2 regions of the Sphingomonas mangrovi genome follow, and region 1 is predicted to be linked to the other one. Evidence: predicted binding sites of a transcription regulator. Region 1 holds the regulator's gene; the other holds the start of a gene.
The links. The regulator LexA, encoded in region 1, represses DNA repair genes until DNA is damaged. The targets are predictions, from matches to a motif close to GTTCCNCNCTTGTTCT.

Region 1 (7,329 bases):
GTCCGGCCCGACCGTGCCCGAGAGCACCGGATAATCACCGTCCTTGCCCGCTAGCTGCAGCTTGGCAGTATCGCTCATCGGTGTCGTCCTTTCGTTCAGTGGTTGGCCGGAACGGCCATCTGGTCGGCGATGCGGCCCAGGCTTTCCTCGCGGCCGAGCAGCTCGAGCACGTCGAAGATGCCGGGGGAGGTGCGGCGACCCGTCAGAGCGGCGCGAAGCGGCTGCGCGACTGCGCCCAGCTTCACCCCGGCTGCGTCCGCCACGCTGCGTACCGCATGTTCTAGTGTCTCCGTATCCCACCGCTCGACCGCGTCAAGCGCCGTGTGCAGCTGCGAAAGCAGCGCGGACACCTCGCCGGCGAGCAGCGGCTGCGCCGACTCCTCGACGGGCAGGGGCCGGGCGACGAAGAGGAAGGCGGTGTTGTCGGCAAGCTCGTTGAGATCGGCCGCACGCGGCTTCAGCGCCGGCATGGCGCGGCGCAGCAGATCGACGCCCGCAGCGTCGGGCGCAGGCGACAGGCGCGCCGCGACCAGATCGGCGATTCGCGCATCGTCCGCCTCGCGGATATAGTGGCCGTTGACGTGCGCCAGCTTCTTGAGATCGAAGCGGGCCGGCGAGCGGCCGACGCCCGACAGGTCGAACAGCTCGACCGCGCGGTCGCGCGCGATGATCTCCTCGTCGCCATGCCCCCAGCCGAGACGCAGCAGATAGTTGTTGAGCGCTTCGGGCAGGATGCCGAGTTCGTCGCGATAGGCGTCGACGCCCAGCGCGCCGTGGCGCTTCGACAGCTTCGCGCCGTCGGCGCCGTGGATCAGCGGGACGTGGGCGTAGACCGGATCCGGCCAGCCGCCTTCGACCGCATCCATCGCGCGGATCAGCGCGAGCTGGCGGAAGGCGTTGTTGAGGTGGTCGTCGCCGCGGACGACGTGGGTGACGCCCATGTCGTGATCGTCGACCACGACCGCGAGCATGTAGGTCGGCGTGCCGTCGGAGCGCAGCAGCACGAAATCGTCGAGCTCGGCGTTGGCGACGGTGACCGCACCCTGCACGCGATCCTCGATCGTCACGGCCCCGTCCTTCGGCGCCTTCAGCCGGACGACGTAAGGCGCGCCGGCGGGCGCTTCGCCGGGATCGCGGTCGCGCCAGCGGCCGTCGTAGCGGATCGGCTTGCTCTCGGCGCGCTGCCGCTCGCGCAGTTCGGCCAGTTCCTCGGCCGTGGCGAAGCATTTGTAGGCATGGCCGGCGGCGAGCAGTTGGTGGGCCACCTCGGCATGGCGGTCGGCGCGCGCGAACTGGAACACGGCGTCGCCGTCCCAGTCGAGCCCGAGCCAGCGCATGCCGTCGAGAATCGCCTCGATCGCGGGCTGGGTCGAGCGCACACGGTCGGTGTCCTCGATGCGCAGCAGGAACTTGCCGCCGTGATGGCGCGCATAGAGCCAGTTGAACAGCGCGGTGCGCGCGCCGCCGATGTGCAGGAACCCCGTCGGGGAGGGGGCGAAGCGCGTGACGACAGCGCCTTCAGGCGAGGTTCCGGTATCCATAGTTGCGCGCAACAGCGCCTGCTCCCAAGCTCGATCGATCATGGCCACGTCAGCCGCGCCCGCCCCTAGCACGCCCCTCCCGGGGCTTCAAATCCACTGGCGGGTGCAATTACTGCCGGCGGTGGAGCGCTGGCTGGAGGCGGAGCGCGACCAGTTGGTGCTGTGGATGCCGGTGGCGCTGGGGACGGGCATCGCCGCCTGGTTCGTGCTGCCGAACCCGACGCAGTGGATCGCCTTTTTGTTCGCGGCGCTGGGGACGGCGTTCGCGGGGGCGGCGCTGCCGGCGGCCGGCCGGTTGGGACGCGTGATAATGGCGGCGGGGCTGCTCGCCGCGCTCGGCTGCGCGCTGGTGTGGTGGCGGGCGGAGCGGGTGGCGGCACCGGTACTGGCCCGGCCGGGCGTGTTCGCCTTCACCGCGCGAGTCGTGCGGGTCGAGCCGCTGCCCGCACGCGGCCTCGTCCGGCTGCGGCTGGCGCCGATCGCGGCACCGGCGCTGCCGCCGATGGTGCGGGTCAATCTGGCCGAAGCGGTCGTGCCCGCGGGCGTCGCGCCCGGCGCGGTGCTGCGGCTGCGCGCGCGGCTGGTGCCGCCGCCCCCGCCCGCGGTGCCCGGCGCCTACGACTTCACCCGCACCGCCTGGTTCGCCGGGATCGGCGCGACCGGGCGCGGGTTCGCGCCGGTGACGCTGGTCCGTCCGGCGGCGGCACCCGAGGCCGACCTGCGCAACCGGCTGACCGCGCACATCCAGGCGCGGGTCGCGGGCAGCGCCGGCGGGGTCGCCGCCGCGCTGGTGACCGGCGACCGTGGCGCGATCGGCGAGGCGGCGGACGAGTCGATGCGCCGCGCCGGCCTCGCCCACCTGCTGTCGATCAGCGGGCTGCACGTTACTGCGGTGGTCGGCGCGACGATGCTGCTCCTCCTCCGGCTGCTCGCGCTGGTGCCGGCGCTGGCGTTGCGGGTGCGGCTGCCGCTGGTGGCGGCGGGCGGCGCGGCGCTGGCGGCGATCGGCTATACTTGGTTGTCCGGCGCCGAGGTGCCGACGGTCCGCTCGTGTGTCGCGGCGCTGCTGGTGCTGGCCGCGCTGGCCATGGGGCGGGAGGCGATCACGCTGCGGCTGGTCGCGACCGGTGCCTTTCTGGTGCTGCTGGTGCTGCCCGAGGCGCTGAGCGGACCGAGCTTCCAGCTGAGCTTCGCCGCGGTGACCGCAATCGTCGCGCTGCACGAGCAGCCGGCGGTGCGCCGCTGGTTCCAGGCGCGCGACGAGAGTTGGGGGCTGCGGCTGCTGCGCGGGCTCGGGTCGCTGCTGCTGACGGGGGTCGCGGTGGAAGCGGTGCTGATGCCGATCGGCCTGTTCCACTTCCACAAGGCGGGGTTGTACGGCGCGCTCGCCAACCTCGTCGCGATCCCGCTCACCACCTTCGTCGTCATGCCGGCCGAGGCGCTGGCGCTGCTGCTCGACGTGGCGGGGCTCGGTGCGCCGCTGTGGTGGATCGTCGAGCGGTCGCTGGCGCTGCTGCTGTGGATCGCGGAGATCGCCGCCGCGGCACCCGGGTCGGTCGCGGCGCTGCCGTCGATGCCGACGGGCGCATTCGCGCTGATGGTCGTGGGCGGGCTGTGGCTGGCATTGTGGCGAACACGGCTGCGGCTGCTGGGGCTGGCGCCGTTCCTCGTCGGCGCCGGCTGGGCGGTGGTGACGCCAGCGCCCGACCTGCTCGTTACCGGGGACGGGCGGCATCTCGCGGTGCGGACGCCGGACGGCGGCATGGCGATCCTGCGCGACCGGGCCGGCGACTATGTGCGCGACACGCTGGGGGAGGGCGGCGGCGTCGCCGGCGAACTGCCGCCGCTGGCCGAACAGCGCCATGCGCGCTGTACCGCCGACGTCTGCCTGGCCGACGTCGCCGGGGGAGGGCGCAGCTGGCGCATCCTCGCGACGCGCAGCGGCTATCTCCTTCCCGCCGCCGAGTTGATCGCGGCGTGCCGCAGCGCCGACATCGTGGTGAGCGACCGCCGCCTGCCGCGCGGCTGCACCCCGCGCTGGCTGCGGCTCGACCGGCCGGCGCTGGAGAAGACGGGCGGCCTCGCGATCCGCTTCGATCCGCCCGAAGTCCGCCGCGTCCGCCCGGCGGGCGACCGGCACCCGTGGATGATGCCGACGACGACGCCGAACGTGCGGTGGCAGCAGCGGGCGCGTAAAGAAGGCAATTATCGTCGCCGGTAATTCTCGCGTCGCGGTCGGGCGAACGCTTTTCGTCTGCGGGGAAGCCGCACACTCGCCGGTACACTCGTCATCCCGACGGAAGTCAGGATCCATTGCCGCTACGCCTCTGAGCCACGAGGAACTCGGGGCGCGGTTCCGCTCCGCTCGGCGAACTGGTGCGGCGGCGTCATGCCAAAAAAGTAGTATCCGCCATCGTCTCGCTCAAAGCCTCGAAGGTGGCGTGTATGGATGCTGACCTTCGTCAGCATGACGAAGAAGGTGGGGCAGTCCTGCTGGAGTTCTCCGCCGAACATTGTTTTGCGGGTAATCGCGGCTGTGGTGTGTCTGAACATCCGCCCCTGTTGCACAGCGAGGAACGCCGTACTCACACCGTGGGACGGCTTCATCCAACCCCGATGTGCCGCGCCCCGCCGGCGTAGCGCATCTGGATGCTGACTTCCGTCAGCATGACGAGGTAGGGGGATGCGCCCGCCTGCCGGTCGAACCTTCCGGCAGGATTGCGAAACCCTGCCGACCGCCTCCGAAACCCGCCGCCGACTTCAGTAGCGCCGCAGCAGCCCGGCCAGCTTGCCCTGTACCCGCACCTGATCCGGGCGATAGCGTTGCGGGTCGTAGCTGCGGTTGGCGGGGTCGAGCCGGATCATCGCGCCCTCGCGGCGGAAATATTTGAGCGTCGCCTCATTCTCTTCGATCAGCGCGACGACGATCTCACCGTCGCGGGCGGCGTCGGTGCGGCGGACCAGCGCATAGTCGCCGTCGAGGATGCCGGCTTCGACCATCGAATCTCCGGCGACCTCGAGCGCGTAATGCTCGCCCGAGCCGAGCAGCGCGGCAGGCACCGACAGCATCTGCTGCCCCTCCAGCGCCTCGATCGGCACGCCGGCGGCGATGCGGCCGTGCAGCGGGATTTCGAGGACGTCGTTGGCCGGGGCGGGCGGCGGCGTCGGGGCCGGACGCGGCGCGGTGGCGCGGGCGGGCTTCTTGGTCGTCTCGCCCCGCTCGGGCATGCGCAGCACTTCGAGCGCGCGCGCGCGGTTGGGGAGGCGGCGGATGAACTGGCGTTCCTCCAGCGCGCTGATGAGCCGGTGGACGCCCGACTTGGACTTGAGGTCGAGCGCCTCCTTCATCTCCTCGAACGAGGGGGATACGCCGGTTTCCTTCAACCGATCGTCGATGAAGCAGATCAGCTCGTGCTGCTTGCGCGTGAGCATGCGGTCCTCCGTCGGAACAGACGTGGAACCTTTAGGAAACGCTGACGGGCCTTGTCAACCGATATCGAGGATTTCCACCGAGTCGCCCGCGGCGGCGGCAGGGGCGTGCGGCGGACGCACGATCAGGCACTCCGCGTGCGCCAGCGTGCGCAGCATCGAACTGTCCTGCCGGGGCGCGGGCCAGGCGCGCCCGTCGCGCAGTTCGGCACGCAGGTGATCGGCGCGGCGATCGTTGGCGGGGAGCGCGGCGCCGAGCGGTACCCGCCTCCGGCGCGCCAGTGGATCGGCGGCACCGGCAAGGAAGCGCACCAGCGGCAGCAGGAACAGCGTGGCGGTGACGAAGGCGGAGACCGGGTTACCGGGAAGTCCCAGCACCACCGCATCGCCGAGCCGCCCCGCCATCATCGGCTTGCCCGGCCGCATCGCGATGCGCCAGAAATCGATGCGAGCACCGGCGTCTTCGAGCGCCGGGCGGACGAGGTCGTGGTCGCCCACCGAAGCGCCGCCGGTGGTGACCAGCACGTCGGCACGAACGGCGGCGAAGGCGGCGGCGAGCGCCGCGCGGTCGTCGGGAAGAATGCCGAGGTCGATGCGCTCGACCGGGAGCCGCGCCAGCAGCCCGGCGAGCAGCACGCCGTTGGATTCGGGAAGACCCGCGTCGGGCGGAGAGCCGGGGGGCACGAGCTCGTCCCCGGTCGCGGCGACCGCGACGCGGACCCGGCGTCGTACTGGCACCGCGCCGTGCCCGCCCACTGCCAGCAGCGCGGCGGCCGCAGCCGTGATGGGCGCCCCGGCGGCCACCAGCCGGTCGCCCGCCGAGAAGTCCAGCCCGGCGGCGCGTACGCTGCTGCCGACACCCGATGGGCCTTCGCCGGCGAGCGTCAGCCGCAGGCCGTCGCGCGCGGCTTCCTCCTGCACCAGCACGGTGTCGGTGCAGGAGGGCAGCGCCGCGCCGGTGAAGATGCGGGTCGTCTGGCCCGCGCCGACCTGGCCGGCGAACGGCCGGCCGGCGGCGGACTCGCCGATCACCTCCCACGGGCCGGGCAGGTCGGCGAAGCGGATCGCATAGCCGTCCATCGACGACAGCGCGCGATCGGGCTGGGTGCGCAGCGCCACGATGTCGCGCGCCGCCCAGCGGCCGATCGCGTCGTGCACCGGCACCGTCTCGCCCGCAACCGGGCCGGCGAGCCCCAGCACCCGCGCCTGGGCCTCTTCGAGCGGCAGCAGGCTCACGCGGGGTCTTCGGCGCGCCAGGTGCCGGACTTGCCGCCCGACTTGGCGAGCAGCCGCACGCCCTCGACCGCCATGCCGCGGTCGAGCGCCTTGGCCATATCGTAGACGGTGAGCAGCGCGACCGAGACGGCGGTCAGCGCCTCCATCTCCACGCCGGTCTTGCCTTCGGTGGCGCAGGTCGCGGTGGCGGCGATGCCGTCGCCCTCGATCGCGAGGTCGAGCGCCACGCGGGTGAGGGGAAGCGGGTGGCACAGCGGGATGAGATCGCTGGTGCGCTTGGCCGCCATGATCCCGGCGACGCGCGCGACGGCGAGCACATCGCCCTTTTTCACCAGCCCGTCGCGGATTGCCGCCAACGCCTCGGCCGACATGGCGATGCGACCAGTCGCGGTCGCCTGGCGCGCGGTCACCGCCTTGGCGCCCACGTCCACCATGCGGGCATGCCCCCCGGCATCGAGGTGGGTGAGGCCGCTCATCCGATCAGCGCGCGGGTCGCCGCCTCGACATCGTCCTGCCGCATCAGCGCCTCGCCCACCAGGAAGCAGTGGATGCCGTGCTCGGCCATCGCGTCGAGATCGGCACGGCCGGTGATGCCGCTTTCGGCGACGAAGGTGCAGTCCGCCGGGGCGTGCGACACCAGTTCGTAGGTCCGCTCGAAGCTGACCGAGAAGTCGCGCAGGTCGCGGTTGTTGACGCCGACCAGCCGCGTCTTGAGCTTGAGCGCGCGTTCCAGCTCGGGGAAGTCGTGAACCTCGACCAGCACGTCCAGCCCGCGCTCCAGCGCCGCCGCCTCGATCTCGGCCATCTGCCGATCCTCCAGCGCCGCGACGATCAGCAGGATCGCGTCGGCACCCAGCGCGCGCGCCTCGGCCGCCTGCCACGGATCGATGGTGAAGTCCTTGCGCAGCACCGGCAGCTCGCAGGCGGCACGCGCCGCGACCAGATAGGCGTCGGAGCCCTGGAAATATTCCTCGTCGGTCAGCACCGACAGGCAGGCGGCGCCGCCCGCCTGATAGGCGCGGGCGTGGGCGGGCGGATCGAAGTCGGGGCGGATCAGCCCCTTCGACGGACTCGCCTTCTTGATCTCGGCGATCAGCGCCGGACCCGGACGCGCGTCCAGTGC
Region 2 (7,329 bases), on a different contig from region 1:
CGGTGGCGGCTCCAGCTGCCGCCGTCGGGGCGGGTGCCGTGCTCGGTCTGGCCCTGGAGCGCGCGGGCGAGCAGCGTGTCGGCGATGCGATCGCGCGCGAGCAGGTTGGCGCCGTGCCAGCCGAGCGCGAAGCCGGCGCCGGCCGCGCGGCGGCGGAAGGCATAGGCGGAGGCGGCGGACATGCCGACGATGGCGCAGGCGTCGTCGACGGTGTGGCCCTCGGCCACGGCTTCGAGGAAGCGGCGCTGGCGATCGGGCGTCCAGCCGTCGTGGCGGATGCGGGCGGGAGATGCCTCGGGCGCGGGGTGGAGCGCGGCGAACGCCTCGAACAGCGCCGCTTCGGTGGTGTCGTCGGTCACGGGCGGGCCTCCGTCCAGCGGCGGAACTGCGCGGTGGCAGCCCCGCGGGCGGCGACGGGTGCGGGCGCGACCGGCGTGCCGATGCGGCCGGCGTCCAGGTGCGCGGCCCAGCGGCGGCCGGCGGGCGTGTCGGGATCGGGAGCGCGGACGGCGCGGGCGAGCAGCGGGCGCGGCGGCGGGGCGGGCGGGAAAGCGCGGGGCATGGCGTCCTCCTTCAACAGGCGGACCGGCCATCTATCGCAAGTCGGGGGTTGTAGGACAGCGTGCTGTGCGAGGCGTAGCGAAGCTACGACGAGCGTCGACAGCACGCCCGGACGGCGGCGCGGCGAGCGCCGACCGACGCCGCGGCTTTGCCGCGGCGGGAAGGACCCTTAGCCGAGCACCTCGCGAACGGCAGCGCGCGCAATCTCACGCGGGGTCTGGCCGACGGCGAAGAGGCGCCGATGCAGCGGCACGAAGGCGGCGAACGGCTCGTTCGCGGGCGAGGTAATCTGGGTCTGCTGAATGGCTTCGATGAAGTTCATGGTGTTCCTGTTGTGGTTTTCGAGAAAGCGCCGCCCGGAGGGACGGCAGCCGCCGGTTCCTGAGTGCGCCGGATCGCGGCGCGGGATGGGGAAAAGACGGGAGCGGCGCGAAAGTTCCGGATGCGGAACGGGTCAGCGCCTGAAGTTGGATGTGGGGTGTGGGGGACGGGGGTGCAAGGGTGGAGGGGAAACCGCTTGCCGGGCGGGGTGCAGCGGCGCAGCCTGCGATTAGATTGAGGAAGTGCCATGAGCGAGAGCAAGCCCGTTTTGCCGCCAGAGTGGGATGATCCGGACCTGCCGGAGTGGACCGACGAAATGTTCGACGTCGCCGAGTTCCGCATCGGCGACAAGGTGATCCGGCCGGCGACGGGCTACCTCGGCCCGCATGGCGTGGTGCGCGGCCGCCCCCCCGTCGCGGCGTGCGGCCAAGCAGTAGGTTACGCTGCGATGGGCCCGGACGCGATTGAGCGGTTCCGCACCTAGTGGGCCGGAGCGGTAGTGGCGGATGAACAAGGTGCTGCGGAAGGCGGCGGCGTTGGGGGTGAAGTGCCGCCGCCTTCCCCATATTCTACCTGACCTCGTCGCGCGGTGCATCTGATTGTACGGCGCGGCGCTGCCGACGTTGCGCGCTGCGCTGATGCGGTGCGACAAGCGAAAGACGTTTTGTCAGACTAGGGTTAATAGTAAGTTTCTTATCAAACAGGAGAGTCGGGTCCCCACGAAAGGCCCACCTGTTTCTAATCTGGGAAGACTTAGGTCCTTCGCGGAAGAAATTCCCGATTGCGCCCAATCGATAAAGATCACTTAGTACGTCATACAAACCATGCTTTTGCATGAAAGAACGAGCATGTGCGCTAGCCCTTCCAAGCGCAGCCATCCTACTTTCGAACTCATCGAAAAAGAACTCGGTTCGAAAGCCAGAGAAAGCTGTCTCAATCACATCTATTTCTTGCGGAGAGTAGTTAGCGGTGAGTTCATATTTGATCTCATCCCACATAACCGCCGAGAAATCACCTTCGGTATCCAGCAAGGCTCTTTCCGTGAAGCCAACTTCATTTGGAAACTGCTTTTGGACTATCGTTAGGCGCCAAATTAGGTCTCTTGGCTTGTAAAAAGACCTGTCGAGAAGATATTTCTCGATAGAGTGGCCCCTCGTCTCAGCTGGAAAGTACTCCCGGATGATTTCGGCGTCTTGAACCTGACGCATTTCTTCGTCAGACTGCTTTATCTTGCGGGCTACAATTTTGAACAACGGATGATCGAGGTTTCGATTGCCGAAGTGCCACGCCAGCTTCAAGCCCCGATCGTGTACTACGCGGTCGACTTCCTGTCCAAGTGCTCCAAACCCATCTAGCACTTCCGAGCGAACGGCTGCAAGAATGTGAATCGGTATGCCTTCGCTTGAGACAACTTCATTGATCTTGCTAACACTAAAAAGAAGATCGCGCACCATCCTTTGGTCACGATCATACTTTGACTTTTCGTCGTAGAATACTTCGAGCTCGTCAAAAAACAGATAAGCGTAGAAATCACGCGGAAACTGCTTGAGCTCTGCTATTAAGGCTGCGTTTAATGCAGAAAGAGTAGTGAAGCGCTTTTCTTTTGGGTTTCCTGTAAACTCTGCGCCCAGTTTTGCGGAGAAAAAGTCGAAATCTGAGCTAATCTCTACCGAAAGCTTCTCGAGCTTAGGAAGAAAGCCCATAACTTTCTTGAATGCATTGTTCCTAAGTCCGAGAAGTCGCATAAAGTCGGAACAGCATGCCGTAGTGCTCGCGGTTGGATGGCGCTGTACAATTTCTCCGATTTTGTGGAGTATGAACCATGTCCAAGACGTTTTAAAGTCTTGAGAAAACTCCATCTTATTTCGATCGGTTTCGAGCCAAGTTATTCCAACTTGACTCGATAGGCCCTCACGTTTTTCTTCAGGAAGATCTGACTTGAAGAGTACAAACTCCGTTAGTGCTCCATCCCGTCGCTTCATTTCCGCAAGCCAGCGAAGCAAAGAGGTCTTTCCTGTGCCCCGGAAACCCTCTACGAAGTACTGTCTTCGATTGTTAAGCGAAGAAATGTCAACATTCTCTGGGATTAAGAAGGCGTCGTAAAAACTGTTATCGCGATCATCTTGTGGTGTGACGTACTCGAACTTCCCGTCCACCATCCCGAGGTGAATGTTCCGTAATTGTCGCGCCACGCTTCCGTCCCCTATCGCCATCTCTGACAGGAAAGTACCTCAAACGGCTGCATGCGCAACGGCTTTCGGAACCTCACCCTCACTCCGCCGCCTGCGCCACCTTCCTGGGCTTCAGCAACGGCGCCAGATACCGCCCCGTATAACTCCGCGGTTCCTTCGCCACCTGCTCGGGCGTGCCTTCGGCGACGATCTCGCCGCCCTTGACGCCGCCCTCGGGCCCCAGGTCTAGGATCCAGTCGGCGGTCTTGATGACGTCGAGGTTGTGCTCGATCACGACCACGGTGTTGCCCTGCTCGACCAGCGCGTGGAGCACTTCCAGGAGCTTGCGCACGTCCTCGAAATGCAGGCCGGTGGTGGGCTCGTCGAGGATGTAGAGGGTGTTGCCGGTGGCGCGGCGGGCGAGCTCCTTGGCGAGCTTGACGCGCTGCGCCTCGCCGCCCGACAGCGTCGTCGCCTGCTGGCCGACCTTGACGTAGCCGAGGCCCACTTCGGCGAGCATCGCCATCTTGTCGCGGATCGGGGGCACCGCCTTGAAGAACTCGTGCGCGTCCTCGACCGTCATGTCGAGCACGTCGGCGATGGACTTGCCCTTGAACTTCACCTCCAGCGTCTCGCGGTTGTAGCGGGCGCCGTGGCAGACGTCGCACTCGACATAGACGTCGGGGAGGAAGTGCATCTCGATCTTGAGCACGCCGTCGCCCTGGCACGCCTCGCAGCGGCCGCCCTTGACGTTGAAGGAGAAGCGGCCGGGCTTGTAGCCGCGCGCCTGCGCTTCGGGGAGGCCGGCGAACCAGTCGCGGATCTGGGTGAAGGCGCCGGTGTAGGTGGCCGGGTTCGAGCGCGGGGTGCGGCCGATCGGCGACTGGTCGATGTCGATGACCTTGTCGAGGTGCTGGAGGCCGGTGATCTTGTCGTGCTTGCCCGCGAGCACGCGCGCGCCGTTCAGCTGGCGCGCGGCGGCGGCGAAGAGCGTGTCGATGGTGAAGCTCGACTTGCCCGAGCCCGAGACGCCGGTGATGCAGGTGAAGGTGCCGAGCGGGATCGCGGCGGTGACGCCGGTCAGGTTGTTGGCGGTGGCGTTGTGGACGGTAAGCTTCTTGCCCGTGCCCTTGCGGCGCTTGGCCGGGAGCGGCACCTCGCGGGTGCCGTTGAGATAGTCGGCGGTGACCGAGCCTTCGGTCGCGAGCACCTCCGGCAGCGTACCGGCGGCGACGACCGCGCCGCCGTGGACGCCGGCGCCCGGCCCCATGTCGATCACATAGTCGGCGGTGCGGATCGCGTCCTCGTCATGCTCGACCACCAGCACGGTGTTGCCGAGGTCGCGGAGACGCCGGAGGGTGGCGAGCAGCATGTCGTTGTCGCGCTGATGCAGCCCGATCGAGGGCTCGTCGAGGACGTAGAGGACGCCCGAGAGGCCCGAGCCGATCTGGGAGGCGAGGCGGATGCGCTGGCTCTCGCCGCCCGACAGCGTGCCGGAGGTGCGGTTGAGGTTGAGATAGTCGAGCCCGACGTTGTTGAGGAAGCCGAGGCGCTCGTCGATCTCCTTCAGGATCGCGGTGGCGATGGCGCGGTGCTGGTCGTTCAGCTGGGCGGGGAGCGCCTGGAACCAGGCGAGCGCGTCCACCACCGAGAGGTGGGTGGCGTGGGCGATGTCCTCGCCCGCGACCTTCACCGCCAGCGCCTCGGGCTTCAGCCGGGCGCCGCCGCAGGTCTCGCAGGGGTGGCTGGCCTGGTACTTCGACAGCTCCTCGCGCATCCAGGCGCTCTCGGTCTGGAGCATGCGGCGGTTGAGGTTGCCGAGCACGCCCTCGAACGGCTTCTTGACGTCGTACGACTTCTTGCCGTCGACGAAGGTGAGGGTGACGGGCTTGCCCGCGGTGCCGTGGAGGATGGTGCGCTGGACCTCCGGCGGCAGGTCGGTCCACGGCGTGTCGAGGCTGAAGTCGAACGCGCGCGCGAGGCTGCCGAGCACCTGCAGGTAGTAGGGCGAGGGCGGGTTGGACTTGGCCCAGGGGACGATCGCCCCCTTCTTGATCGTGAGATCGTGGTTGGGAACGACGAGGTCTTCGTCGAACTCGAGCTTTTCGCCCAGGCCGTCGCAGGCCGGGCAGGCGCCTTGGGGGGCGTTGAACGAGAACAGCCGCGGCTCGATCTCGGCAATGGTAAAGCCGGAGACGGGGCAGGCGAAGCGTTCGGAAAAGACGATGCGGTTGGCGGGCACGCCGGCGCCCTTCATCTTGCGGTCGCTCGCCGCCGTCTTCGTCACCCCGGCGGAGGCTGGGGTCTCGTGCGGCGCCTGTTCCGCGCCATCGGGGGAGATCCCAGCCTGCGCTGGGATGACGGGGTTGGGCTGGGTGCCGGCCATCGGCGGCACCACCGCGTCGACCAGGTCGACATAGGCGAGGCCGTCGGCGAGCTTCAGCGCGGTTTCGAAGCTGTCGGCCAGGCGCGTAGCGATGTCGCCGCCGGTCACCAGGCGATCGACCACCACCTCGATGTCATGCTTGTACTTCTTGTCGAGCGCGGGGGCGTCCTCGATCAGATGGACCTCACCATCGATGCGGACGCGCTGGAAGCCGGCCTTCTGCCACTCGGCGAGCTCCTTGCGATACTCGCCCTTGCGCCCGCGCACGACCGGGGCGAGCAGCAGCAGGCGGGTGCCGTCGGGCAGGGCCAGCACGCGATCGACCATCTGGCTGACGGTCTGCGCCGCGATCGGAAGGCCGGTCGCGGGCGAATAGGGGATGCCGATCCGCGCCCACAACAGGCGCATATAGTCGTAGATCTCGGTCACGGTGGCGACCGTGGAGCGCGGGTTGCGGCTGGTCGTCTTCTGCTCGATCGAGATCGCGGGGGAGAGGCCCTCGATATGCTCGACATCGGGCTTCTGCATCATCTCCAGGAACTGGCGCGCATAGGCGGAGAGCGACTCCACGTAGCGGCGCTGCCCCTCTGCATAGATGGTGTCGAAGGCGAGGGAGGACTTGCCCGATCCCGACAGGCCGGTGATCACCGTCAGCGTATCGCGCGGGATGTCGATGTCGACGCCCTTGAGGTTGTGTTCCCGCGCGCCGCGGACGGAGATGTGGGTCAGACTCATGGAGTGCGTTCTACTTCCGTTCTGTGCGGGATGCCAGAGGCGGGAGATAGGAAGCGGGGGAGGCGGTTGCGAGGGTGGGGGGGGCGTCACGCGTTGGGTTGCCTGGCGCACTGAGGCTTCGTACGCTGCGCTCACAACGGCGAAACTCTCACGCAAGTGGAGGAGTGCGGCTGTTTAGACTATCAGGCGGCTGCACTCTGACGGTATGGGATGGTGGTATGAGCGTTGCAAATGCCAAGGCCAGAGCGCGTGGAATCATCTTCAGCAGCGAGGGTTTCATTGCGCACTTCTATTTGGACACGGTAAGTCAGGTAACCGTCGGATATGGCACCATGCTGCCAAATGCCGCATCAACCGCTTCCATAGAGATGCTCGTCGCTCGGACTCAGAAGATCGCGACAGCGAAGGAGAAAGCAGACGAGTGGCAAGCCATCCGCGCTTTGAGTGCCGCTGGGAGCGCCAACAACCTCACGGCGCAGGCATTTCAACGCCACGCCAGTCTCATCATGTTGAGAGGGGAGGCGGAGCGGCTTTTCGACCTGAAGCTGAACGGATTTCTAACGATGTTGCGTGCGAATTATCCAGGATTCGATAAGTTTCCCGAGGATGCGCAGGTCGCCATGCTCGATATGGCGTACAACCTCGGCAATCGTATCCATACCGTCTTCAGGAATTTCACACGTGCTGTGAACCAGCGGGGAGGGCCCGACTGGGTAGCGGTAGCGAAGCAGTCGAACCGTCCGCAACTATCCGCGCAGCGCAACCGTGAAGTATATGATCTTTTTATCGGCGCATCGAAGGTGACCAAACCATGAAGTTGGCGGTACTCGCTCTCGCGAGCCTTTCCTTGCTCGCTTGCCAGCCGGAGGCGTCGCGCAGCGAAGCCGTGGTTGCCGCGAACGACACAGTTGCGGCGACACCGACTGCACCCGCACCGCTTCCTACAGGGACTTGGGGTGCCCGCTCGAAGGGCGCGATCGTAATGGGGGACGCGACCATCGACTCCTCGCGCGTCGTGTTTACGCACGCGGGTACCGCTGCGGTGACGCCGCAGGACGGCTATGTCTCGGTTCAGTGGGAGACGCCTAAGCGCCCCGAGATCCCGCTGTGCGTGGGAGGCGAACTGCCGCAGACCGCGCAGCTTGCGGTGCAAGA

Region 2: a site for LexA is predicted at 6,182-6,197, ahead of uvrA (excinuclease ABC subunit UvrA). Genes of this name have one in related genera too.

The regions. Positions count from the first base shown of each region.
Region 1 is NZ_JBIUCZ010000028.1:33,367-40,695, forward strand. It holds gene ACBY01_RS13150 (citrate synthase) at 1-78, opposite strand, end outside; gene gltX (glutamate--tRNA ligase) at 96-1,541, opposite strand; gene ACBY01_RS13160 (ComEC/Rec2 family competence protein) at 1,708-3,762, shown strand; gene lexA (transcriptional repressor LexA) at 4,302-4,973, opposite strand; gene ACBY01_RS13170 (molybdopterin molybdotransferase MoeA) at 5,028-6,206, opposite strand; gene moaC (cyclic pyranopterin monophosphate synthase MoaC) at 6,203-6,682, opposite strand; gene trpC (indole-3-glycerol phosphate synthase TrpC) at 6,679-7,329, opposite strand, start outside.
Region 2 is NZ_JBIUCZ010000029.1:8,084-15,412, forward strand. It holds gene ACBY01_RS13265 (DUF3597 domain-containing protein) at 1-359, opposite strand, end outside; gene ACBY01_RS13270 (hypothetical protein) at 356-562, opposite strand; gene ACBY01_RS13275 (hypothetical protein) at 731-883, opposite strand; gene ACBY01_RS13280 (hypothetical protein) at 1,130-1,366, shown strand; gene ACBY01_RS13285 (P-loop ATPase, Sll1717 family) at 1,452-3,095, opposite strand; gene uvrA (excinuclease ABC subunit UvrA) at 3,154-6,174, opposite strand; gene ACBY01_RS13295 (hypothetical protein) at 6,393-6,989, shown strand; gene ACBY01_RS13300 (hypothetical protein) at 7,157-7,329, shown strand, end outside.